One region of the Streptomyces sp. NPDC044106 genome, then DNA from elsewhere that is predicted to be linked to it. Evidence: riboswitches for the same ligand, from Rfam matches in the RefSeq annotation. Region 1 holds a riboswitch; each other region holds the start of a gene.

Region 1 (7,511 bases):
GCGCGGCGTGCGCTGGATGCGCTGGTACGTCCATGAGCTGACCGACGAGTCGGCGTACGAGCGGTACGTGGCTCATATCCGCAAGGACCATCCGGCAGCAACCGTCCCCAGTCGCCGCGCATTTGAGCGTATGCGGACAGAACGCCAGGAGTCGGATCCCCGCAACGGGTTCCGCTGCTGCTGAGCAGGGACATCGCCTCGTCCGTTATCCGGACAGGGGTTCCATGGCGCAAGACTGTGGCTTAGATTTCCCGCACGTTAAGCATGGGATAAGTGAGGGAACGGAGCCGCGATATGTCAGATGCGCCTGAAGTGAACAGACCGGTCGTCACACCGGTCCGCGTGGTCATCGCCGTCTGCCTCGTCGCGCCGTTCGTCGCGATGCTCTGGGTGAGCTCCTACGCCAAGGTCGACCCGACCTTGATCGGCATTCCGTTCTTCTACTGGTACCAGATGCTGTGGGTGCTCATCTCCACGGCGCTGACGATGATCGCGTACAAGCTGTGGCAGCGTGACCAGCGCGCCCGCAAGGCCGAAGCGGCCCAGAGGGGTGCCGGACTGTGATCACACTCGCATCGGGGACCGGCGGCGTGAACGGCGTCGCCCTCGCCGTCTTCATCTTCTTCTTCGTCGCCGTAACGGCGATGGGCTTCCTGGCCGCGCGCTGGCGCAAGGCCGAGACCGAGAGCCTGGACGAATGGGGCCTCGGCGGCCGCTCGTTCGGCACCTGGGTCACCTGGTTCCTGCTCGGCGGCGACCTCTACACGGCGTACACGTTCGTGGCCGTCCCCGCGGCGATCTACGCGGCGGGCGCGGCCGGCTTCTTCGCGGTGCCGTACACGATCCTCGTCTATCCGCTGATCTTCACCTTCCTGCCGCGGCTCTGGTCCGTCTCGCACAAGCACGGATACGTGACGACCTCGGACTTCGTGCGCGGACGCTTCGGCTCCAAGGGGCTCTCGCTGGCCGTCGCGGTCACCGGCATCCTCGCCACGATGCCGTACATCGCGCTCCAACTGGTCGGCATCCAGGCCGTGCTCGACGTCATGGGCGTCGGCGGCGGCCCGGACACCAACTGGTTCATCAAGGACCTGCCGCTGCTCATCGCCTTCGCGGTGCTCGCCGCGTACACCTACTCGTCCGGCCTGCGCGCGCCCGCGCTGATCGCGTTCGTGAAGGACGGACTGATCTACCTCGTCATCGCCGTCGCGATCATCTACATCCCGATCAAGCTGGGCGGCTTCGACGAGATCTTCCAGGCGGCGGGCGAGAAGTTCTCGAAGGCCAACGAGGCGGCGGGCAAGCCCGTCGCGGGCCTCGCGCCCGGCCGGGGCGGTCAGTGGACCTACGCCACGCTCGCGCTCGGCTCCGCGCTCGCCCTGTTCATGTACCCGCACTCGATCACCGCGACGCTCTCCTCCAAGAGCCGCGACGTCATCCGCCGCAACACCACGATCCTGCCGCTCTACTCGCTGATGCTAGGCCTGCTGGCGCTGCTCGGGTTCATGGCGATCGCGGCCGGGGTCAAGGTCGAGAACGGCCAGCTGGCCATCCCGCAGCTGTTCGAGAACATGTTCCCCGACTGGTTCACCGGCGTCGCCTTCGCCGCCATCGGCATCGGCGCGCTCGTGCCTGCGGCGATCATGTCGATCGCGGCCGCGAACCTCTTCACCAGGAACATCTACAAGGACTTCCTCAAGCCGGACGCGACTCCCGAGCAGGAGACCAGGGTCTCCAAGCTGGTCTCGCTGCTCGTGAAGGTGGGCGCGCTCGTCTTCGTCCTCACGATGGACAAAACGGTCGCGATCAACTTCCAGCTGCTCGGCGGCATCTGGATCCTGCAGACGATGCCCGCGCTGGTCGGCGGCCTGTTCACCCGGTGGTTCCACCGCTGGGCGCTGCTCGCCGGCTGGGCGGTCGGCATGGTGTACGGAACGCTCGCGGCGTACGGCGTCGCCTCGCCGACCCAGAAGCACTTCGGCGGCTCGTCCGACGAGATCCCCGGCATCGGCGAGATCGGCTACATCGGCCTGACCGCGTTCATCCTGAATGTGGTCGTGACCGTGGTCCTCACCTTCGTCCTGAAGGCGCTGAAGGCCCCCGACGGCATCGACGAGACCTCCCCGGAGGACTACACGGCGGACGCGGGCGACCCCGGCGTCGTCCAGGAGCTGCCGAAGGCGACCGCGGGCGCCGGGCACTGAGAGCCTGTCCTTGAACCCGACACTCAACGCCGGTCCCCGCAAGTGACGTTGGGCCGCCGGAAAACCGGCGGCCCTTTGTCGTACCCGTGTTGCACACTGCGCCCCATGGACATCACCATCAGGCGGGCACACCCCGCGGAGCACGAGGCGCTGGGCGATCTCACCGCGCGGGCCTACCTCGACGACGGACATCTGGACCACGGAGCGGAGGACCGCTATCTGGCCGTGCTGCGGGACGTGGCGGGGCGCGCGGCGCACGCCGAGATCCTGGTGGCCGTGGCGGACGACGCGGCCTCCCGCGAGCTGCTCGGCGGCGTGACCTTCGTGCCGTCCGGCGGCCCCATGGCCGACATCGCGCGGGACGGCGAGACGGAGATCCGCATGCTGGCGGTCTCGCCCGCGGCGCGCGGCCGCGGTATCGGCGAACTCCTGGTGCGGGACTGCGTCCAGCGGTCCAGGGACGCGGGCCGCGACCGGCTCGTGCTGTCCTCCTCGCCCACCATGCGCACCGCCCACCGGCTCTATGAACGTCTCGGCTTCATACGCACCCCGGAGCGCGACTGGTACCCGATCCCGGGCCTGCCGCTGCTCACCTACGCGCTGGAACTCCCGACCGCACCTTAGACCCTGCCTATGCGAGCCGACACAAGATGTGGGCCTGCTTCAGAAGCACGGCACAAGATGTATGCTCATGCTCGCTGTCGCCGCAGGGGAATCCGGTGCAAGTCCGGAACTGTCCCGCAACGGTGTACGTGTACGCATTTGTCGTACCCGGAGTCCGAAGACCTGCCGGCAGTGCACCCGTGCCGTCCGGCCCGGGTGCCGACCGTCCGGGCCTCGTGGAATGGGCCGGTGGACGCGGTACGCCACCCTGCCCGGGTGCGCCCGTGTGTGCCGTCCTCTCCCCAGGCCCAGAGCCGAGCGAGGGAGAGCTCCACGTGACCATCGCGCCTGCCGAACCTGCGTCAGCGCTGTCACCGCAGCCCACCGACAGCACTGTGGGTACCGACGCGCCAGGGACCGCGCTGCTGCGCACCCTGACCGACCTCACCGCCGATCTCCCCGACGCCGACGCCGGCCGGGTGGCCGCCGCCGCGCTGCGCGGCCGCTCCGCCCGGGCCGACGTGGCCGAGCTCAGGGAGCTCGCGACCGAGGCGGCCGCGGGGCTCATCTCCGAGGACCCGGCGTACTCCAAGCTCGCGGCCAGGCTCCTGTCGATCGGCATCCGCGAGGAAGCCGCTACCCAGGGCGTGCGCTCCTTCACCGAGTCGATCGCGGTCGGCCACCGCGAGGGCCTGATCGCCGACCGCACGGCGTCCTTCGTCACCGAACACGCGGCCCGGCTCGACGCGCTCGTGGAGAGCGCGCTCGCGGACGGCGCCGACTTCCGCTTCGGCTACTTCGGCCTGCGCACGCTGCACAGCCGCTACCTGCTGCGCCACCCGATCACCCGGCAGGTCATCGAGACGCCGCAGCACTTCATGCTGCGCGTCGCCAGCGGGCTCGCGGAGGACTCCAGCGTCCGGGCCGTGGACGAAGTTGCCGCGCTGTACGGCCTGATGAGCCGCCTGGACTACCTGCCGTCCTCCCCCACGCTCTTCAACTCCGGCACCCGCCACCCGCAGATGTCCTCCTGCTACCTCCTCGACTCGCCCCTGGACGAGCTCGACTCCATCTACGACCGCTACCACCAGGTCGCGCGGCTCTCCAAGCACGCGGGGGGCATCGGCCTCTCGTACTCCCGCATCCGCTCCCGCGGCTCGCTGATCCGCGGCACGAACGGGCACTCCAACGGCATCGTGCCGTTCCTCAAGACGCTGGACGCCTCGGTCGCCGCGGTGAACCAGGGCGGACGCCGCAAGGGCGCCGCCGCGGTCTACCTGGAGACCTGGCACTCCGACGTCGAGGAGTTCCTGGAGCTGCGCGACAACACCGGTGAGGACGCGCGCCGCACCCACAACCTCAACCTCGCGCACTGGATCCCCGACGAGTTCATGCGCCGGGTCGCCGCCGACCGGGACTGGTCGCTGTTCTCGCCCTCCGACGTGCCCGACCTCGTCGACCTGTGGGGCGAGGAGTTCGACGCCGCCTACCGCGCGGCGGAGGCCGCCGGGCTCGCGAAGAAGACCCTGCCCGCGCGGGAGCTGTACGGCCGCATGATGCGCACCCTCGCGCAGACCGGCAACGGCTGGCTGACCTTCAAGGACGCCGCCAACCGCACCGCGAACCAGACCGCCGAGCCCGGTCACACCGTGCACTCCTCCAACCTCTGCACCGAGATCCTGGAGGTGACGGACGACGGCGAGACGGCTGTCTGCAACCTCGGCTCGGTGAACCTCGGCGCGTTCGTCGACCCGGCCGCGCAGGACATCGACTGGGAGCGGCTCGACGCCACCGTCCGCACCGCGGTGACCTTCCTCGACCGCGTCGTCGACATCAACTTCTACCCGACCGAGCAGGCCGGGCGCTCCAACGCCAAGTGGCGCCCGGTGGGCCTCGGCGCGATGGGCCTCCAGGACGTCTTCTTCCAGCTGAAGCTGCCCTTCGACTCCCCCAAGGCGCGCGCCCTGTCGACCCGGATCGCCGAGCGCATCATGCTCGCCGCGTACGAGGCCTCCGCCGACCTCGCCGAGCGCAGTGGCCCGCTCCCCGCCTGGGAGAAGACCCGCACCGCGCGCGGTGTCCTGCACCCCGACCACTACGACGTGGAACTCACCTGGCCGGAGCGCTGGGCGGCGCTGCGCGAACGCATCGCGACGACCGGCATGCGCAACTCGCTCCTGCTCGCCATCGCGCCGACCGCCACCATCGCGTCCATCGCGGGCGTCTACGAGTGCATCGAGCCGCAGGTCTCCAACCTCTTCAAGCGCGAGACGCTGTCCGGCGAGTTCCTCCAGGTCAACGCCTACCTGGTGGATGAGCTGAAGCGGCTCGGTGGCTGGGACGCGCAGACCCGCGAGGCGCTGCGCGAGGCCAACGGCTCGGTGCAGGGCTTCGACTGGATCCCCGCCGAGGTGCGTGAGCTGTACCGCACCGCGTGGGAGATCCCGCAGCGCGGCCTCATCGACATGGCCGCCGCGCGCACCCCGTTCCTGGACCAGGCGCAGTCGCTGAACCTGTTCCTGGAGACGCCGACCATCGGCAAGCTCTCCTCCATGTACGCGTATGCCTGGCAGCAGGGTCTGAAGACCACGTACTACCTGCGTTCGCGCCCCGCGACGCGCATCGCCCGCGCGGCAGGCGGGCCGAACGCCGCGAGCGCCACCCCCGTCCCCCAGCAGGCGGCCGACCCCGACGCCGTCGCCTGCTCCCTGGAAAACCCCGAGTCCTGCGAGGCCTGCCAGTAATGAGCACCACGACCAACAGCGAGAAGAACCTCCTGGACCCGGGCTTCGAGCTGACCCTGCGCCCCATGCGCTATCCGGACTTCTACGAGCGGTACCGGGACGCGATCAAGAACACCTGGACCGTCGAGGAGGTCGACCTCCACTCCGACGTCGCCGACCTCGCCAAGCTCTCGCCCGGCGAGCAGCACATGATCGGCCGCCTCGTCGCGTTCTTCGCGACCGGTGACTCGATCGTCTCGAACAACCTGGTCCTCACGCTCTACAAGCACATCAACTCCCCCGAGGCCCGGCTCTACCTGAGCCGCCAGCTCTTCGAGGAGGCCGTGCACGTCCAGTTCTATCTGACGCTGCTCGACACCTATCTGCCCGATCCGGAGGACCGCGCGGCGGCCTTCGACGCGGTCGAGGAGATCCCCTCCATCCGCGAGAAGGCCCAGTTCTGCTTCAAGTGGATGGACTCGGTCGACCAGCTCGACCGCCTGGAGTCCCTGGCCGACCGGCGCCGCTTCCTGCTCAACCTGATCTGCTTCGCCGCGTGCATCGAGGGCCTGTTCTTCTACGGCGCCTTCGCCTACGTCTACTGGTTCCGCAGCCGCGGCCTGCTGCACGGCCTCGCGACCGGCACCAACTGGGTGTTCCGCGACGAGACGATGCACATGAGCTTCGCCTTCGACGTGGTCGACACGGTCCGCAAGGAGGAGCCGGAGCTCTTCGACGACGCGCTTCGGGAGCAGGTCACCGACATGCTCAAGGAGGCGGTCGAGGCCGAGCTGCAGTTCGCCCGCGACCTGTGCGGCGACGGCCTGCCGGGCATGAACACCGACTCGATGCGCGACTACCTGCAGTGCGTCGCCGACCAGCGGCTGCAGCGCCTGGGCTTCGCGCCGGTCTACGGCTCGGAGAACCCCTTCTCCTTCATGGAGTTGCAGGGCGTCCAGGAGCTGACCAACTTCTTCGAGCGGCGGCCCTCCGCCTACCAGGTCGCCGTCGAGGGTTCGGTCTCCTTCGACGACGATTTCTAGCCTGGCGCGGTAGGCCCGCGGTGTGTCCGCGGTGTGCCCGCCCCGTCGCTCAGGACGGGGCGGGCACGCCCGTGTGCTCAGCGTGGCCGGGCACGCAGGACGAGCCGCTTGGGGTGCAGGGTGATGCCGATCCGCGTACCGGTGTCGGTCTCCTTGACCCGCTCCAGGCGCCACTTCGGGGCCACCGTCCCGAGGATCAGGGCGAGTTCGGCCAGGCTGAAGTGGTCTCCCGGGCACTTCCTGTTGCCGACGCCGAACGGCATCATCGCGAACTCGGGGATGTCGGCCGCGCGTTCCGGGTTCCAGCGGTCCGGGTCGAACTCCAGATTCCGCTCGAAGGAACGCGGGTCGCGCTGCATCGCGTAGACGCTGTAGACGAGGTCCGCGTCCGCCGGAATCGAATAGCCTCCCAGCTCGGTTTCGGCCACGGACCTGCGCGTGAATATCCAGGCGGCCGGCCGTATGCGCATCGCCTCGGTGACGACATTGCGAGTGTGCGGCAGGTCCTTCAGATCGGCGAAAGTGATCGCCCGGTCCGGGGCCACGGCATTTACCTCTTCAACCAACCGCCTTTCCTGCTCCGGGTGTTCGGTGAGCAGATGGAACGCCCACGCCAGCGTCGACGCCACATTCTCCGCACCCGCCACGACGAGCGAAACGACGTTGTCGTGGATCTCCTGGTCGGCTATGGGCGCTCCGGTTTCGTCCCTTGCCCGCAGCAATTGCGCGAGCAGATCGTCCGGGCCGCCCGGCCCGGCCGCGCGGCGTTCCGCGACGATCTCGTCGACCAGCGCGTGCAGATCGGCGAGCGCCCTCTCGAAGCGCCGGTTGGCGGGGGTCGGCACCCGGTAGAGGGGCCCGACGGAGAGCACCATCCGGCGGTAGAGGCCCTCGAACACGGTGTGCAGCGAGTCGGCGATGCGGTCCGCCTTCTCGCC
Region 2 (7,511 bases), on a different contig from region 1:
CGACCATCCCGCAGGCGTGGATCATCCGGACCGCGACCTGGCTGACGTCGGCGGGCAGGCCCTGGAGGTCGGCCTCCGCCCGGATGGTGGCAAAGGACTCGCGGTAGATCGCCGCGCCGTCCTTCTCGTAGTCGAACACTGTGCTCTCGCTCATCTCGTGGCCGTTGGAGTGCTTGCGGAAGGGCTGTTTGCGGAAGGGGTGCTTGTCGAAGTCGTACGTGCTGCGGTGACCGTCCCGGCCAGGGTGTCGCCCGTCACGGGCACCGCCGAGGCGCCGGTGCGCACCGTCACCTCGTAGCGGCCGTCGCCGATGGCGAGGACGTCGACCCAGTCGCCGTGCGGGTGCCCGCACCGCCGCTCGCAGCCGGACCAGTGGACGGGCAGTCCGCCGTGGCCCGGCACGGCGTCCGCGCGGACGTCGGCGAGCGACTTGGCGCAGCCGGGGCGGCCGGTGCAGGCGCCGACGCCGGACCAGGGCGAGCCGGGGGCGGTGACGTAACCGGCCTCGGCCAGTGCGGCGAGGCGCTCACGGGCCGCCGCTCCGTCGGCGAAGCCGGGCAGCACGAAGCCGCGCCACGGGGTGACGCGCAGCTCGTCGGCGGGCAGCGGGAGGAGGGCCCGCCACTGGGCCGCGGTGACACGGCCGAGGGGTGCGTTGACGACCACGGCGTGACCGGTGACGCCGGGGACGGGCGGGGCGGCGACGGGCATTCCCCGGGCAGCGACCGGCATCTCCCGGGCACCAACCGGCACCTCCGGGGCCGTGACCGGCATCTTCGGGGCGGCGCCCGGCGACTCCGGGGCGCCGACAGGCATCCCCGGAACCGCGACCGGCTCCGCCGCGACCCCCGCCCGCGTCAGCGCCCGCGCCACCTCCACCCGCTGCCCGTCGGGAAGCTCCCGTACCCGCCAGGCCCCGTTGCCCGCCTCGCGCGCGGCGTCGAGGAAGGCGCGGGCCGCCGCGAGGGCGGCGCGGGGGGCGTCGGCGCCTGCGACCCGGAAGGCGTGCCTCCCGAGGCGTACGACGGCCGTTCCACCGGAGCGCACCGCCCCACCGGATCGCACCGCGCGACCCGCACCCGCCGTCCCGTCCGCCCCCACCGCCCCGTCCGATTCTGCGATCAAGGTCACATCCGCGCCGAGGCCCGCCACGTCCCCGCGCCCGTCGTCCAGGGCGAACAGGAAGCGGCCGGAGAGCGCCGTCGTCCACTCCTCCGCGCAGAGGAGTCCGTCCAGCTCGCGGGCCCACAACTGCACGTCGGCGTGGCCGAGTCCGTCGGTTCCCGCGAGCGGCGATGCCACCACGTTCCGCACGCGTTCGTGCCGCTCGGAAGGCAGCAGGCCCGCGTCCGCGAGCAGGTGGGAGAGTTCGCCGCCGCACGCCTCGCCGAGGCCGCGCAGCTCGATGTTGCCGCGCGAGGTGACGCTGAGGTTCCCGTCCGCGAGACGCTCCGCCGCGACTCCGAGCACGGTCGCCTGACGGGCCGTCAAAAGGCCGCCGGGCAGGCGGAGTCGGGCGAGCCTGCCGTCGTCGGCGAGGTGCAGGCGAAGGGCTCCGGGGCAGGCGTCGCCCCGGTCGCGTATGAGGGATTCGCCCTGGTCTGGGGAGGGAGCTCGGGTGGGCGGCATGGCGGCGAGCATACCCACGCGGTTCCGGCCGGTCGCCTCCCGAGACGGGCCGTCCCGGCAGGTGGCCGCACCGCTCGCGGCGGGCAGGACTTACTATGCAGGCGGCGGGCTACCAAGTCCGTCGACGCCAGCGACGGCGTGGGTCCACCAGGACCCTGGGGAGGAAGCCCGGTGCGAATCCGGCGCGGTCCCGCCACTGTGAGCCCCACCCGCGTGGGGTGAGCCAGGAACTCCTGCCGTCCATACGACCACCCGGGGCGCGGACACCCCGAGGAAGGCCTGCGCCCGCATGCTTCTGCTGTTGTCGACCTCCGACACCGACCTGCTCAGCGCCCGCGCGGCGGGGGGCCCGGTCGACTACCGGTTCGCCAACCCCTCCCGCCTGGACCTGGACACTCTTCCCGGCCTGCTCGACGGCGTCGACCTCGTCGTCGTACGCCTCCTCGGCGGCGTACGCGCCTGGCAGGACGGCCTGGACCAGCTCATCGCCACCGGCCTCCCGGTCGTCGTGCTCACCGGTGAACAGGCCCCCGACGCCCAGCTGATGGCCTCCTCCACCGTGCCGATCGGCATCGCCGCCGAGGCGCACGCCTACCTCGCGCACGGCGGCCCCGCCAACCTGGAGCAGCTGGCCCGCTTCCTCTCCGACACCGTGCTGCTCACCGGCCACGGTTTCGAGCCGCCCGCGCCCGCGCCGTCCTGGGGCCCGCTGGAGCGCACCGCGCGCCCCGTCGAGGGGCCGACGGTGGCGGTGCTCTACTACCGCGCCCACCACATGAGCGGCAACACCGCGTTCGTCGACGACCTGTGCAGCGCCATCGAGGACGCGGGCGCCCGCCCGATGCCGCTGTACGTGGCTTCGCTGCGCGCCCCCGAGCCGGAGCTGATCGACGAGCTGCGGGCCGCCGACGCCATCGTGACGACGGTCCTCGCGGCGGGCGGCACCAAGCCCGCGCAGGCGTCGGCGGGCGGCGACGACGAGTCGTGGGACGCGGGCGCGCTGACCGGCCTCGACGTGCCGATCCTCCAGGCGCTCTGCCTGACCGGGTCGCGCTCGGCCTGGCAGGACAACGACGAGGGCGTGTCGCCGCTGGACGCCGCGAGCCAGATCGCCGTCCCGGAGTTCGACGGCCGCCTCATCACGGTGCCCTTCTCCTTCAAGGAGATCGACGAGGACGGGCTCCCCGCATACGTGGCGGACGCCGAGCGCGCGGCCCGCGTCGCCGGGATCGCCGTACGGCACGCGCGTCTGAAGCACATCCCGGCCGCCGACAAGCGCCTGGCCCTGGTGCTCTCCGCGTACCCGACCAAGCACTCCCGCATCGGCAACGCGGTCGGCCTCGACACCCCCGCGTCCGCCGTGGCGCTCCTGCGCCGGCTGCGCGCCGAGGGGTACGACTTCGGCCCCGAGGCCGACATCCCCGGCCTGGTCTCCGGTGACGGCGACGAGCTGATCCGCGCGCTCATCGACGCGGGCGGCCACGACCAGGAGTGGCTGACCGAGGAGCAGCTCGCCGCCAACCCGGTCCGCATCCCCGCCGCCGACTACAAGCGGTGGTACGCGACGCTCCCCGCCGAGCTGCGCGAGTCCGTCGAGGGCCACTGGGGTCCGCCGCCCGGGGAGATGTTCCTCGACCGCTCGCGCGTGGGCAACGGCGGCGACCCGGAGGGCGACATCGTGCTCGCCGCCCTGCGCCGCGGGAACCTCCTCATCCTCATCCAGCCGCCGCGCGGCTTCGGCGAGAACCCGATCGCGATCTACCACGACCCCGATCTGCCGCCCTCGCACCACTACCTGGCGGCCTACCGCTGGATCGCCGCGCCCGCCGCCGACGGCGGTTTCGGCGCCGACGCGATGATCCACCTCGGCAAGCACGGCAACCTGGAGTGGCTGCCGGGCAAGAACGCGGGCCTCTCCGCGGCCTGCGGCCCCGACGCCGCGCTCGGCGACCTGCCCCTGATCTACCCCTTCCTGGTCAACGACCCGGGCGAGGGCACCCAGGCCAAGCGCCGCGTGCACGCCACGCTCATCGACCACTTGGTGCCGCCGATGGCGCGCGCCGACTCCTACGGCGACATCGCGCGCCTGGAGCAGCTCCTCGACGAGTACGCCCAGATCAGCTCCATGGACCCGGCGAAGCTGCCCGCGATCCGCGCGCAGATCTGGACGCTCATCCAGGCCGCCAAGCTCGACCACGACCTGGGCCTCGAGGACCGTCCGGACGACGACGGATTCGACGACTTCCTGCTGCACGTCGACGGCTGGCTCTGCGAGATCAAGGACATGCAGATCCGCGACGGTCTGCATGTGCTCGGCAGCGCCCCGGCCGGCGCCGACCGCGTCAACCTCGTCCTCGCGATCCTGCGGGCCCGCCAGATCTGGGGCGGCACGACCGCGCTGCCCGGTCTGCGCGAGGCCCTCGGTCTCGACGAGTCCGCGGCGACCCGGGTGAGCGCCGACGCGGCCGAGGAACGGGCCCGCGCGCTGGTCCAGGCGATGGACGACGCCGACTGGGAACTCGCGGCGATCCCGCGCGACGAGGGCGAGCAGGTCGCCGCCGTGCTGGAGTTCGCGGCCCGCGAGGTGGTCCCGCGCCTCGCGGCCACCACCGCCGAGCTCGACCACTCGGTGCACGCCCTGAACGGCGGCTTCGTCCCGGCGGGCCCCTCGGGCTCCCCGCTGCGCGGCCTGGTCAACGTCCTGCCGACCGGCCGCAACTTCTACTCGGTCGACCCGAAGGCCGTCCCCTCCCGCCTCGCGTGGGAGACGGGTCAGGCGCTGGCCGACTCCCTCATCGAGCGGTACCGCAACGACAACGGCGAGTACCCCACCTCCGTCGGCCTCTCCCTCTGGGGCACCAGCGCGATGCGCACCGCGGGCGACGACGTCGCGGAAGCGATGGCCCTGCTCGGCGTCCGCCCGGTCTGGGACGACGCCTCGCGCCGCGTGACGGGCCTTGAGGCCATCCCCTACGAGGAGTTGGGGCGCCCGCGCATCGACGTGACGCTGCGCATCTCGGGCTTCTTCCGCGACGCGTTCCCGCACACGATCGGCCTCCTCGACGACGCGGTGCGCCTCGCCGCCTCGCTCGACGAGCCCGCCGAGCACAACTACGTACGCGCCCACGCCCAGGCCGACCTGGCCGAGCACGGGGACGAACGCCGGGCCACCACCCGCATCTTCGGCTCCCGCCCCGGCACGTACGGCGCGGGCCTGCTCCAGCTCATCGACTCCCGCGACTGGCGCACCGACGCGGACCTGGCCGAGGTGTACACGGTGTGGGGCGGCTACGCGTACGGCCGCGGTCTCGAAGGCCGCCCGGCGCGCGCCGAGATGGAGACGGCGTACAAGCGCATCGCCGTGGCCGCGAAGAACACGGACACCCGCGAGCACGACATCGCGGACTCCGACGACTACTTCCAGTACCACGGCGGCATGGTGGCGACCGTGCGCGCGCTGCGGGGCACGGCCCCCGAGGCGTACATCGGGGACTCGACCCGCCCCGAGACGGTCCGCACGCGCACGCTGGTGGAGGAGACCTCGCGGGTGTTCCGCGCGCGCGTCGTCAACCCCAAGTGGATCGAGGCGATGCGCCGCCACGGCTACAAGGGCGCCTTCGAGCTCGCCGCGACGGTGGACTACCTGTTCGGGTACGACGCCACCACGGGCGTCGTCGCCGACTGGATGTACGACAAGCTCACGGAGACGTACGTTCTGGATCCGACCAACCGGCAGTTCCTCCAGGAGAACAACCCCTGGGCCCTGCACGGCATCGCCGAACGCCTCCTGGAGGCGGAGTCGCGCGGCATGTGGGCCAAGCCTGACCCGGCGGTGCTCGAAGCGCTGCGGCAGGCGTACCTGGAGACCGAGGGCAATCTGGAGGACGAGGGGAACCCGGCCGACGCGGGCTGACCCCTCCCCCTCCGCGGTGGCCGGCCGTCACGTGCACGTCGTCACGTCGACGCCCGGCCACCGTCCAGCCAGGCGAGCGCGCCCGCGGTCAGGGCCGTCACCCCGGTGGTGATCGTCGGCTCGACCAGCGGCGCGAAGAACGGCGAGTGGTTCGAGGGGATGTCCCGCTCGAAGGTGCCCGCCTGCTGCGCGGCGGCGACCTCGGCCGGGTCGGCGCCGCCGAACAGCCAGTAGCAGAGCGGCACTTCACGCCCGGCCGCGGTGGCGAAGATGCCGACGTCCTCGCTGCCGGTCACCTGACCGGGGTCGACGATCCGCTCCGCGCCGACGACGGCGCCGATCGCGGCCGTCGTCCGCTCGACGGCGTCCGCGTCGTTCGTGAGGATGGGGAAGGTGTCGATCTCCGTGATCTCCGGCTCCCTCTCCGCTCCCGCGGTGACTGCCTCGCCCTTGATGATCCGCTCGACGGCCGCGAGGACCCGGGCGCGCACCTCGGGCGTGTAGCTGCGGATGTTGAGCTGGAGCTCGGCCTCGTCGGGAATGACGTTGTGCTTCGTGCCCGCCCGCATGGAGCCGACGGTGACCACGGCGGTCTCCCCGCCCGCGATCTCCCGGGACACCACCGTCTGGAGCCGCATCACGGTGGAGGCCGCCAGCACGACGGGATCGACGGTCGTCTCCGGACGCGAACCGTGCCCGCCCTTGCCGAACAGCCGCACCCGCAGCGCGTCGGTGGCCGCGAAGGCGGGCCCCGGGTGGGCGCCGATCATGCCCACGGGCAGCGGCGCGACATGCTGCCCGAGCACGACGTCGGGCGTGCCGAACCGTTCGTAGAACCGGTCGCCGATCATCTCCTGCGCGCCCTGCCCGGCCTCCTCGGCGGGCTGGAACACGGCGACGAGCCGCCCCGACCAGTCGCCGCGGGCGTCGGCGAGCAGCTTCGACGCGCCAAGGAGACAGGTGACGTGCATGTCGTGCCCGCAGGCGTGCATCACGCCGTCGGTACGGGACGCGTACGGCAGCCCGGTCCGCTCGGCCACCGGCAGCGCGTCCATGTCGGCGCGCAGCAGGACGGTGGGCCCTGCCCCGTTGTCCAGCACGCCGACGACGCCGGTACGGCCGACTCCGGTGCTCACCTCGTACCCGTACGAGGAGAGGCGCCGGGCGACCTCGGCGGCGGTCCGGTGCTCGGCGAAGGCCAGCTCGGGGTGGGCGTGCAGGTCGCGGTAGAGGTCGGCGAGGTCGTCCTTGATGGTGTCCAGGGGTTGCAGGGCGGCGGGCTTCGGGGCGGGACCGGGTCCGGCGGCGGTCATGGCACGCTCCTCATCATCGGCACTGCCGCCACCTTACGTAGGGGTTCACCGGGCCGTACCCACGCACGCCGCGGCCTCCGCGGCGTCGGAACCGGGAAGGGCGCGGGCACGTCCCTCCAGCCGTCACCGAAGATCGAAACGGGTGAAGAAGGCATCGAGAAGGGGCCGCCCCACCATGACCGCGTCCATCCCCATACCTACAGCCGCCCCCGCACCCGCACCCGCGGCCACGCCGGCGAGCGCGACAGCCACCCGCCACCTCTACGTCACCCGCCACGGCGAGGCCACCCCCGACGAGAGCGGGCTGACGGAGGCGGGCCTGCGCCAGGCGGTCCTGCTCGGCGAGCGGCTGAAGGACGTACCCCTCACCGCGATCCACCACGGCCCCCTCCCCCGCGCCGAACAGACCGCGCACCTCATCGGCGACCGGCTGACCGGCGTCCCCCTGCACCGCTCGGAACCGGCCGGTGACTACCTCCCGTACCTGCCTGGCGAGGACGAACTGCCGCCGGAGTCGGCCGGGGCCACGCTGGACCGCCTGGCGCGCTTCCCCGAGGCGGAACGCGCGGCAGGCCCCGCCCTGGCCCGCGAGGCACTCGCCCGCTTCACCGGCCCCGTCCCCGGCCCCGAACCGCGCCACGAACTGCTCGTCACGC
Region 3 (7,511 bases), on a different contig from region 1:
GACAACGACATCCGCGACGGCCTCGACGCGGCGGCCGCGGTGGGCGACGACCGGATCCAGGAGAGGTTCCAGGGCCGGGTCACCCCCGAGACCTGGACGCACGGCTCGGCCCGGCAGCGCCAGCAGTGGTTCTACCAGGGCTACCGGACCGGCGACATGGGTCAGTGCGACACGTTCCGCTAGCGGTCCCCGAGTACGGGGCTCACTCGCCGCCGGTGTGCACCTGGAAGGCGGCGCGGCGCACGGCCTTGGCGAGCGCCGGGTCCGGGTGGGCCGCGGCGAGGGCGACGAGGACCTGGACGGTGCGGGGGTGCCCGGCGCGGCGCACCTCGTCGAGGAGGGCGGGCACGGTGGGCTGGACCGCGGATTCCAGGTGCCGGACGAGGAGTTGGGTCTCGCCGTGGTCCGCGACGGCCGCCGCGGTGTCGATCCACAGCCAGGTGGTCTCCTCGCGGGTCAGCACGAGGTGGACGTCCTCGGGGTCGGCGCCCTCCTGCTCGGCGAGCCACAGCAGGGCGTAGGGGCGCAGCGAGGGCTCGTCGACGACGGCCCTGACGTCCGCCTCGGCCGGGGCGCCGACCACGCGCAGGGCCTCGAAGGCCAGGCCGCGCAGGAGGGCGTCCTCGCCGCGGGCGGCGGTGAGGAGTTCGGTGACGGCGCTGGAGACGGTGCGGGCGGCGAGCCAGGCGCGGTACTCGGCGCGGGCCGCGTTGGGGCGCAGGCGGGCGCAGCCGCGCAGCATGTCCTCGGCGGACTGCTCGATGTGCCCGGCGGGGCTCTGCGCGGCGACGCAGATCTGCTCCAGCTTGACCCAGACCGCCCAGCTGCCGAGCGGGGTGAGCGTGGCCTGCCCGTCGGCGCAGGTCAGCGCGGAGACGGCGGCGAGGCCGTGCAGGGCCCAGTCGAGGAGGGCGGGCAGCGGGGCGTCCTGCGGGCCGTCGGCCGGGGCGGGGCCCTCCGGCTGGGGCTGCTCCGGCTGCGGGCCGTAGGGGATCTCGCAGCGTTCGGTGCGCAGTTCGGTGACGCGCTGGTCGAGGAGGTCGAGCAGTTGCGGCACGGGGACGGGGCCCGCCGACAGCTGCAGGAGCGAGAGGACCTGCGGCATGGCCTCGACGACCTCGGCGACGGCCGCGGGGGCGAGCTCGTCGGGCGCCGGGTGCGCCAGCGACCAGGCGTCGAAGAGGGCGACCCAGCCGCGCAGCACGGCGGTGTCGTCGCGGTTCCAGGCGCGCAGCCGCCAGCCGGGCCGCGCGCTGTCGCCGTGCACCTCGATGAGGCCCGCGAGGCGTGCGGTGTCCCAGTCCGCGCGGACCTGAGCGGGGGTCAGCCCCAGCTCGCCGGCGGCGCGTTCGGCGGTGGCGTCGGAGAGCGTGCCCTTGCCGTCGGGCGTTCCGCCGGTGCCGCCGGGGCCCGGGCGCAGGGCGGCGTCGGCCCAGCGGGCGACCCGTACGGCGTCGGCGAGACAGGCGCGGGCCGCCCGGGCCAGTTCGGCGGGGGCGGGGGTGCCCTCGGGCGGCCGGGGCGCGGGACGGCGCGTGCGGCGGTTGCTCATCGCGCCGGGGGCGGCCGAGAGGGGTCGTGTCGCGTCGCGCCGGGCCTCTTTTCGCTCTTCGGCCCTCGGGTAGGGCGCGCGGACAAGTCGGAGCCTGGAGTCGCGCGGGGTACGGGACGTCACGGGAGCAGTCTTCCTGTTGACGGTCCGAAAACCCAAACGGAATGCGGACGGGGGCCGTTCGTCCGCCGCGGGCCGGGGTGGTGGAAGGCGTACGGGAGGGGTGCGGCAGGGGTGCGGACGGTCACAGCAAGGGGGTGAGGAAGCGGCGCAGCACCTCTTCGTACCCCTTCGGGTCGGCGTTCCACATGGCGCCGTGCGGTGCGTCGGGGACGGGGTGGAGCGTGACCAGGTCCGGGCGCCGGGCGGCCAGTTGACGGGAGAGGAGCCAGGGCGCGACGGCGTCGTCGGGGCCGTGCACGAGCAGGGTCGGGACCCGCAGTGTGCCGGGGCCGCCCGCCGCCAGGATCCGGTCGCCGCGCAGCCCCGTGCGCCCCTGTGCCGCACGGACCGCAAGCGGAAGGAGCGGTCCGGGGGTGCGCCGGGCGCCGGCGAGGGCGCGCAGGGTGGTCTCCCAGTTGAGTACCGGCGAGTCGAGGACGAGGCCGCTGACGCGGTCGCGCAGGGCCGAGTGCGCGGCGGCGTGCAGACACATGGCGGCGCCGGTGGACCAGCCGTACAGGACGATGCGCTCGGCGCCGTGGCGTACGGCGTACCGCATGGCGGCGTCCAGGTCGCGCCACTCCGTCTCGCCGAGGTGGCCGAGGCCGTCCGGGGAGCGGGGGGCGCCGGGGTCGCCGCGGTAGGCGATGTCGAGGACGGGGACCCGCAGGCGGCGCAGGAAGTCCATGACCACCATGGGGTGCTCGCGGGTCGTGCCCAGGCCGTGCACGGTGATGACGTGCGTGTCGCGGGCGCCGGACACGGACCAGGCGGGCAGGGAGCCGAGCTCGCCGGGGATGTCGACGTCCGCGTACTCGATGCCGAGTGCGGTCAGCGGGTCGCCGACGTGGACCTGCGGGGTGAGCCAGACGCGGGCGCCGGGGTCCAGGGAGCCGTGGGTGACGGCTTCGAGGCGGCGTACGACCGTGTCGGCCTCGTGCGGGGCGGACTCCAGGACGGGGCCGACGATCGCGTGGCTGCCGTTGCCGCTCAGGCCGTACGTGCCGGGGCGGCGGCTCGCGAGGGCGCGGGTCAGGCTGATCCGGCCCGCGGCCGTGGCGTGCACGGTCAGGCGTGGCTCGGTCGGCAGCGGACGGCCCACCGGTGCCTTGAGGGCGGCGTCGCTGGCGAACCGGCCCGCCGCGATGGCGGCAGCGGCGGTCCCTAGGGCGGCTGCTGTGACTGCGGTGACGGCCGCTGCCGTCGCTTTGGCTGGGCGCACCGTCCCAGTGTCCGGGGGCGAGGCGCCCGAGGCCAGTGGGCGATGCCCGCGGAGTGAGCGGAAACGGACGGAAGTGCGCCGCTCAGCGGGACGGCTGGCCGTACCCCCCTAGTTTGTCCTGCGCCTCGCGCAGCTGCGCGAGGGACAGCAGGGTCGGGGCGCGGCCGGGGACCGCGGCGGCCGTCAGCCAGAGGCGGGACATCCACTCCAGTTGGGCCGTGCGGTCGTAGGCCTGGGCGAGGGTGTCCCCGTAGGTGACCGTTCCGTGGTTCTGGAGGAGGCAGCCGGTGCGGGCACGCAGGGCGTGGAGCATGTGCTGGGCCAGCTCCTCGGTGCCGTACAGCGCGTACGGCGCGACGCGGACCGGGCCGCCGAGGGCGCCGGTCATGTAGTGGACCGCGGGGAGCTCGGTGACCAGCATCGAGGCGGCCGTGGCGTGCACGGCGTGGGTGTGGACCACCGCTTTGGCGTCGGTGGTCCGGTAGACCGCGAGGTGCATCGGGAGTTCGCTGGTGGGCGTGAGGTCGCCGATGACCTGCCGTCCTTCGAGGTCGACGCCGACCGCGTCCGCGGGCCGCAGCCGGTCGTAGGGGACGCCGCTCGGGGTGACGAGGACGGTGTCGCCGACCCGGACCGAGACGTTGCCCGAGGTGCCGACGACCAGGCCGTCCGCCACGGTCCTGCGGGCCGTTTCGACCAGCTCGTCCCAGGCCCGCCCGATCGCGTCGCGCGCCGCGCCCGGGTCCGCCTGCCGCCGCGTCACCTGTTCCTGCCGCCGCTCCTGCGCCTGTCCCTGCTCAGTCATGCGGCGATCCTGCCAGCCCGGCCCCGGGCGCCGCGGAGCGGAGCGCGGAAGGGGCGGTGCGGAACCGGCCCTGGCGGGATTCCGCTTACGGTCCCCCGGCGTCGGCGGGCGCGGCGGACGCGGCAGCCGGTGGGGGTGATCCGCGTCTCCTGGCCGGTTCGGGGGCCGGGCGAAGCGGTGTGCGCCGGAGACGGCCGCCGGATGGCGGAACCCGACACTCCGCCCCGTTTGCGGGCCTCCCATGGCCGCTCCTTACGATCATCTTCAGACACCTGCTGAATACGGAGCAGGGGCACTCCGCTTCGGGTCACCGCACCGCCCGGCCCAGTTCACTTTCCGTTCACCCGGATTGCCTACGTTCCACATGCCACTGACGTCCAACAGAAGCCTGGGTAAATGGAACACATCACGCTTCTCCTCGGGATCGTGATCGTCACCGCTCTCGTGTTCGATTTCACGAACGGTTTCCACGACACTGCCAACGCGATGGCGACGACCATCTCGACCGGCGCTCTCAAGCCCAAGACGGCGGTGGCCATGTCCGCCGTGCTCAACCTCGTCGGAGCCTTCCTCTCCGTCGAAGTCGCCAAGACGATCTCCGGCGGCATCGTCAACGAGGACGGACTGAAGACAGAGGTCATCTTCGCCGCGCTCGTCGGCGCGATTCTCTGGAACCTCGTCACCTGGCTGGTGGGCCTGCCCTCCAGCTCCTCCCACGCACTCTTCGGCGGCCTCATCGGCGCCGCCGTCATGTCGATGGGCTGGTCGTCGATCAACGGCGGCACCGTCGTCACCAAGATCCTGATCCCGGCCGTCGCGGCCCCGCTCGTGGCGGGCATCGCCGCGACGCTGGCCACCCGCCTGACGTACCGGATCGGCCGCGGCACCGACCAGAAGGCCACCGCCAAGGGGTACCGCGCGGGCCAGATCGCCTCCGCCGGCCTCGTCTCGCTGGCCCACGGCACGAACGACGCGCAGAAGACCATGGGCATCATCACGCTCGCCCTGATCACCGGCGGCGTCCTGAACCCCGGCGCCAACCCCCCGATGTGGGTCATCGTCTCGGCCGGCATGGCCATCGCGCTCGGCACCTACCTCGGCGGCTGGCGCATCATCCGCACCATGGGCAAGGGCCTGACCGACCTCGCGCCGCAGCAGGGCTTCGCCGCCCAGACCAGCGCCGCGACGGCGATCCTCGCCTCCTCGCACATCGGCTTCTCCCTCTCCACCACTCAGGTCTGCTCGGGCGCCGTGATGGGCGCGGGCCTCGGCCGCAAGGGCGGCGTGGTCCGCTGGTCGACCGCGACCCGGATGTTCGTCGCGTGGGGCCTGACCCTGCCGGCGGCGGGCCTGGTCGGCGCGGGCGCCGAGTTCCTCACCAAGCAGGGCCCCTGGGGCATCGCGGCCACCGCGACGCTCCTGATCGCGGGCTCGGGCGTGATCTGGGTGCTCTCGCGGCGCAACGCCGTCGACCACACCAACGTCACGGACGACGAGATCGGCCACGACGACACCGCGGTCGCCGAGCCCGCGGGCGTGGTCACCACCGCGATCGCCGCCGTCTCCCCTCCCCCGGCGGGCGTGCCTGCCGCCGCCGTCCCCGTGGACCAGCCCGTCAGGGTCACGGTCTCGGCCCCGACCACCACCACGACCGGCGCCATGGCGGACCCCGCCCGGCCCGCGACCGTGTAAGGACAGACCAGCATGAGCATCGACTGGGCAGCTCTCGGCTCCGTCTTCGGAGTCAGTCTCGCGGTGACGGTGGCCCTGGTGGGCCTGTTCACCCTCGGCGTCGTCGGCCTCTCCCGGCAGGAGACGGCGGCCGCCGCCACGGGCGGCACCGCGGCCCTGGCGCGCACCGGCGCGTATGCCTGCTTCGCCCTGTGCGCGGCGGCGGTGGCGTACGGCATCTTCCTGATCGTCGCCTGACGGCAGGGCCGTCGGCCGGTCTTCCCGGGTGGGGCGCGGAGCGTACGGAGCTCCGCGCCCCACCCGTATATCCGGATCCCGCGCGCCGGGCGTGCGCGCAACCCCGCATGTGGGCCCCAACACACTCTCCCGCCGCAGGTCAACGGCGAGTTGACGGGCCTTCGCGGACCGTGGTGGACTGCCCGGGCCAACTACGGCGGCAGAAGAGGAAGCCGGTGCGAATCCGGCGCGGTCCCGCCACTGTCACCGGGGAGCCACTCCCCGCGAGCCAGGAACTCTCGCCGCCGATCACGTCGAACCAGGGCGCGGACACCCTGAGTGAGGACATATCGCCATGCCCGGCCGCCCGGTGCCGCCCCTTCCCCGCTCGTCGAAGCCTCTCCGCAGCACGGCGACGGGCTGAGCGCATGAGTGCCGATCGCGACTTCGCGTACGGCGCCGCCGCCGGCCTCCTCGGTGACCTGCTGCTCGGCGATCCCCGCCGGGGCCATCCGGTCGCCGCGTTCGGCCGTGCCGCGGGCGCCGTCGAGCGGCTGCTCTGGCGCGACCACCGCGGCTGGGGCGCGCTGCACACCGTGGTCTGCGCGGGAGGCGCGGCGGGCGCCGCCGCCCTCGCCACCACCCTCGTACGCCGCTCCCGGGCCGGAACCGTCGCGCTGACCGCCGCCGCGACCTGGGCCGTCGTCGGCGGCACCTCGCTCGGCCGGGAGGCGCGGGCCATCGGCGGCGCGCTGGAGGCCGGGGACATCGAGGTCGCGCGGGAGCGGCTGCCGCATCTGTGCGGGCGCGATCCGCAGGCGCTGGACGCCGACGGCATCGCGCGGGCCGTCGTGGAGTCCGTCGCCGAGAACACCTCCGACGCGGTGGTCGGGGCGCTCGTGTGGGGCGCGCTGGGCGGGGTGCCCGGACTCGTCGGCTTCCGGGCCGTCAACACACTGGACGCGATGGTGGGCCACAAGTCGGCCCGCTACCGCCGGTACGGCTGGGCCTCCGCCCGCCTCGACGACGTCGTCGGATGGCCGGGGGCGCGGCTCACCGCGGGCCTCGCGGCGCTGGCCGGGGGATCGCCCGCCGGAGCGGTACGGGCCTGGCGCGCGGACGCGGCGAAGCATCCGAGCCCGAACGCCGGACCCGTCGAGGCGGCCTTCGCCGGCGCGCTTGGCGTACGGCTCGGGGGGACGCTGTCGTACGGGGGGCGGGTCGAGCACCGGCCCGTTCTGAACGCGGAGGGGCGCGACGTGCGCGCGGGGGACATCGAACGGGCGGCGAAGCTGTCCCGCCGCGTCGGCCTGCTCGCCCTCGGCGCCGTGGTCACCGCCCGCTGGGCACTTCGGTCGGCAACGTCAGGGAGAACGTCATGAGCGGTGGACTGCTCGTCGCAGGGACCACCTCGGACGCGGGCAAGAGCGTCGTCACCGCCGGCATCTGCCGGTGGCTGACCCGCAAGGGCGTGTCCGTCGCGCCGTTCAAGGCGCAGAACATGTCCCTCAACTCCTTCGTCACCCGCGAGGGCGCCGAGATCGGGCGGGCCCAGGCCATGCAGGCGCAGGCCGCCCGCGTCGAGCCCAGCGCGCTGATGAACCCCGTTCTGCTCAAGCCCGGCGGCGACCGCTCCAGCCAGGTCGTGCTGATGGGCAAGCCGGTCGGCGAGATGAGTGCGCGTGGCTACCACGGAGGGCGGCAGGCGCAGTTGCTCGACACCGTCCTGGGATGCCTGGCGGAACTCCGGGGCACGTATGACGCCGTGATCTGCGAAGGCGCGGGCAGTCCCGCCGAGATCAATCTGCGGCGCACCGACATCGTCAACATGGGCATCGCGCGCGCCGCCCGCTTCCCCGTCC

What was found. Region 1 has a riboswitch for cobalamin ahead of AC07DI_RS00930 (ribonucleoside-diphosphate reductase subunit alpha). Riboswitches for the same ligand answer to the same signal wherever they lie in the genome.
Region 2: another riboswitch for cobalamin. It lies ahead of cobN (cobaltochelatase subunit CobN); the one in region 1 lies ahead of AC07DI_RS00930 (ribonucleoside-diphosphate reductase subunit alpha).
Region 3: another riboswitch for cobalamin. It lies ahead of AC07DI_RS35680 (cobalamin biosynthesis protein); the one in region 1 lies ahead of AC07DI_RS00930 (ribonucleoside-diphosphate reductase subunit alpha).

The regions. Positions count from the first base shown of each region.
Region 1 is NZ_JBWKFZ010000001.1:198,408-205,918, forward strand. Features, by position in the region: gene AC07DI_RS00910 (CstA-like transporter-associated (seleno)protein) at 1-184, shown strand, start outside; gene AC07DI_RS00915 (DUF3311 domain-containing protein) at 295-564, shown strand; gene mctP (monocarboxylate uptake permease MctP) at 591-2,204, shown strand; gene AC07DI_RS00925 (GNAT family N-acetyltransferase) at 2,310-2,828, shown strand; cobalamin riboswitch at 2,890-3,012, shown strand; gene AC07DI_RS00930 (ribonucleoside-diphosphate reductase subunit alpha) at 3,143-5,551, shown strand; gene AC07DI_RS00935 (ribonucleotide-diphosphate reductase subunit beta) at 5,551-6,573, shown strand; gene AC07DI_RS00940 (bifunctional albaflavenone monooxygenase/terpene synthase) at 6,651-7,511, opposite strand, start outside.
Region 2 is NZ_JBWKFZ010000005.1:223,757-231,267, reverse strand. Features, by position in the region: gene AC07DI_RS10670 (precorrin-8X methylmutase) at 1-154, opposite strand, end outside; gene AC07DI_RS10665 (cobalamin biosynthesis protein CobG) at 151-1,629, opposite strand; cobalamin riboswitch at 1,750-1,881, shown strand; gene cobN (cobaltochelatase subunit CobN) at 1,919-5,542, shown strand; gene AC07DI_RS10655 (amidohydrolase) at 5,584-6,855, opposite strand; gene AC07DI_RS10650 (histidine phosphatase family protein) at 7,031-7,511, shown strand, end outside.
Region 3 is NZ_JBWKFZ010000029.1:56,486-63,996, forward strand. Features, by position in the region: gene ypfJ (KPN_02809 family neutral zinc metallopeptidase) at 1-183, shown strand, start outside; gene AC07DI_RS35655 (hypothetical protein) at 203-1,675, opposite strand; gene AC07DI_RS35660 (alpha/beta hydrolase family protein) at 1,797-2,936, opposite strand; gene AC07DI_RS35665 (class II aldolase/adducin family protein) at 3,019-3,741, opposite strand; gene AC07DI_RS35670 (inorganic phosphate transporter) at 4,138-5,433, shown strand; gene AC07DI_RS35675 (hypothetical protein) at 5,446-5,670, shown strand; cobalamin riboswitch at 5,828-5,967, shown strand; gene AC07DI_RS35680 (cobalamin biosynthesis protein) at 6,078-7,031, shown strand; gene AC07DI_RS35685 (cobyric acid synthase) at 7,028-7,511, shown strand, end outside.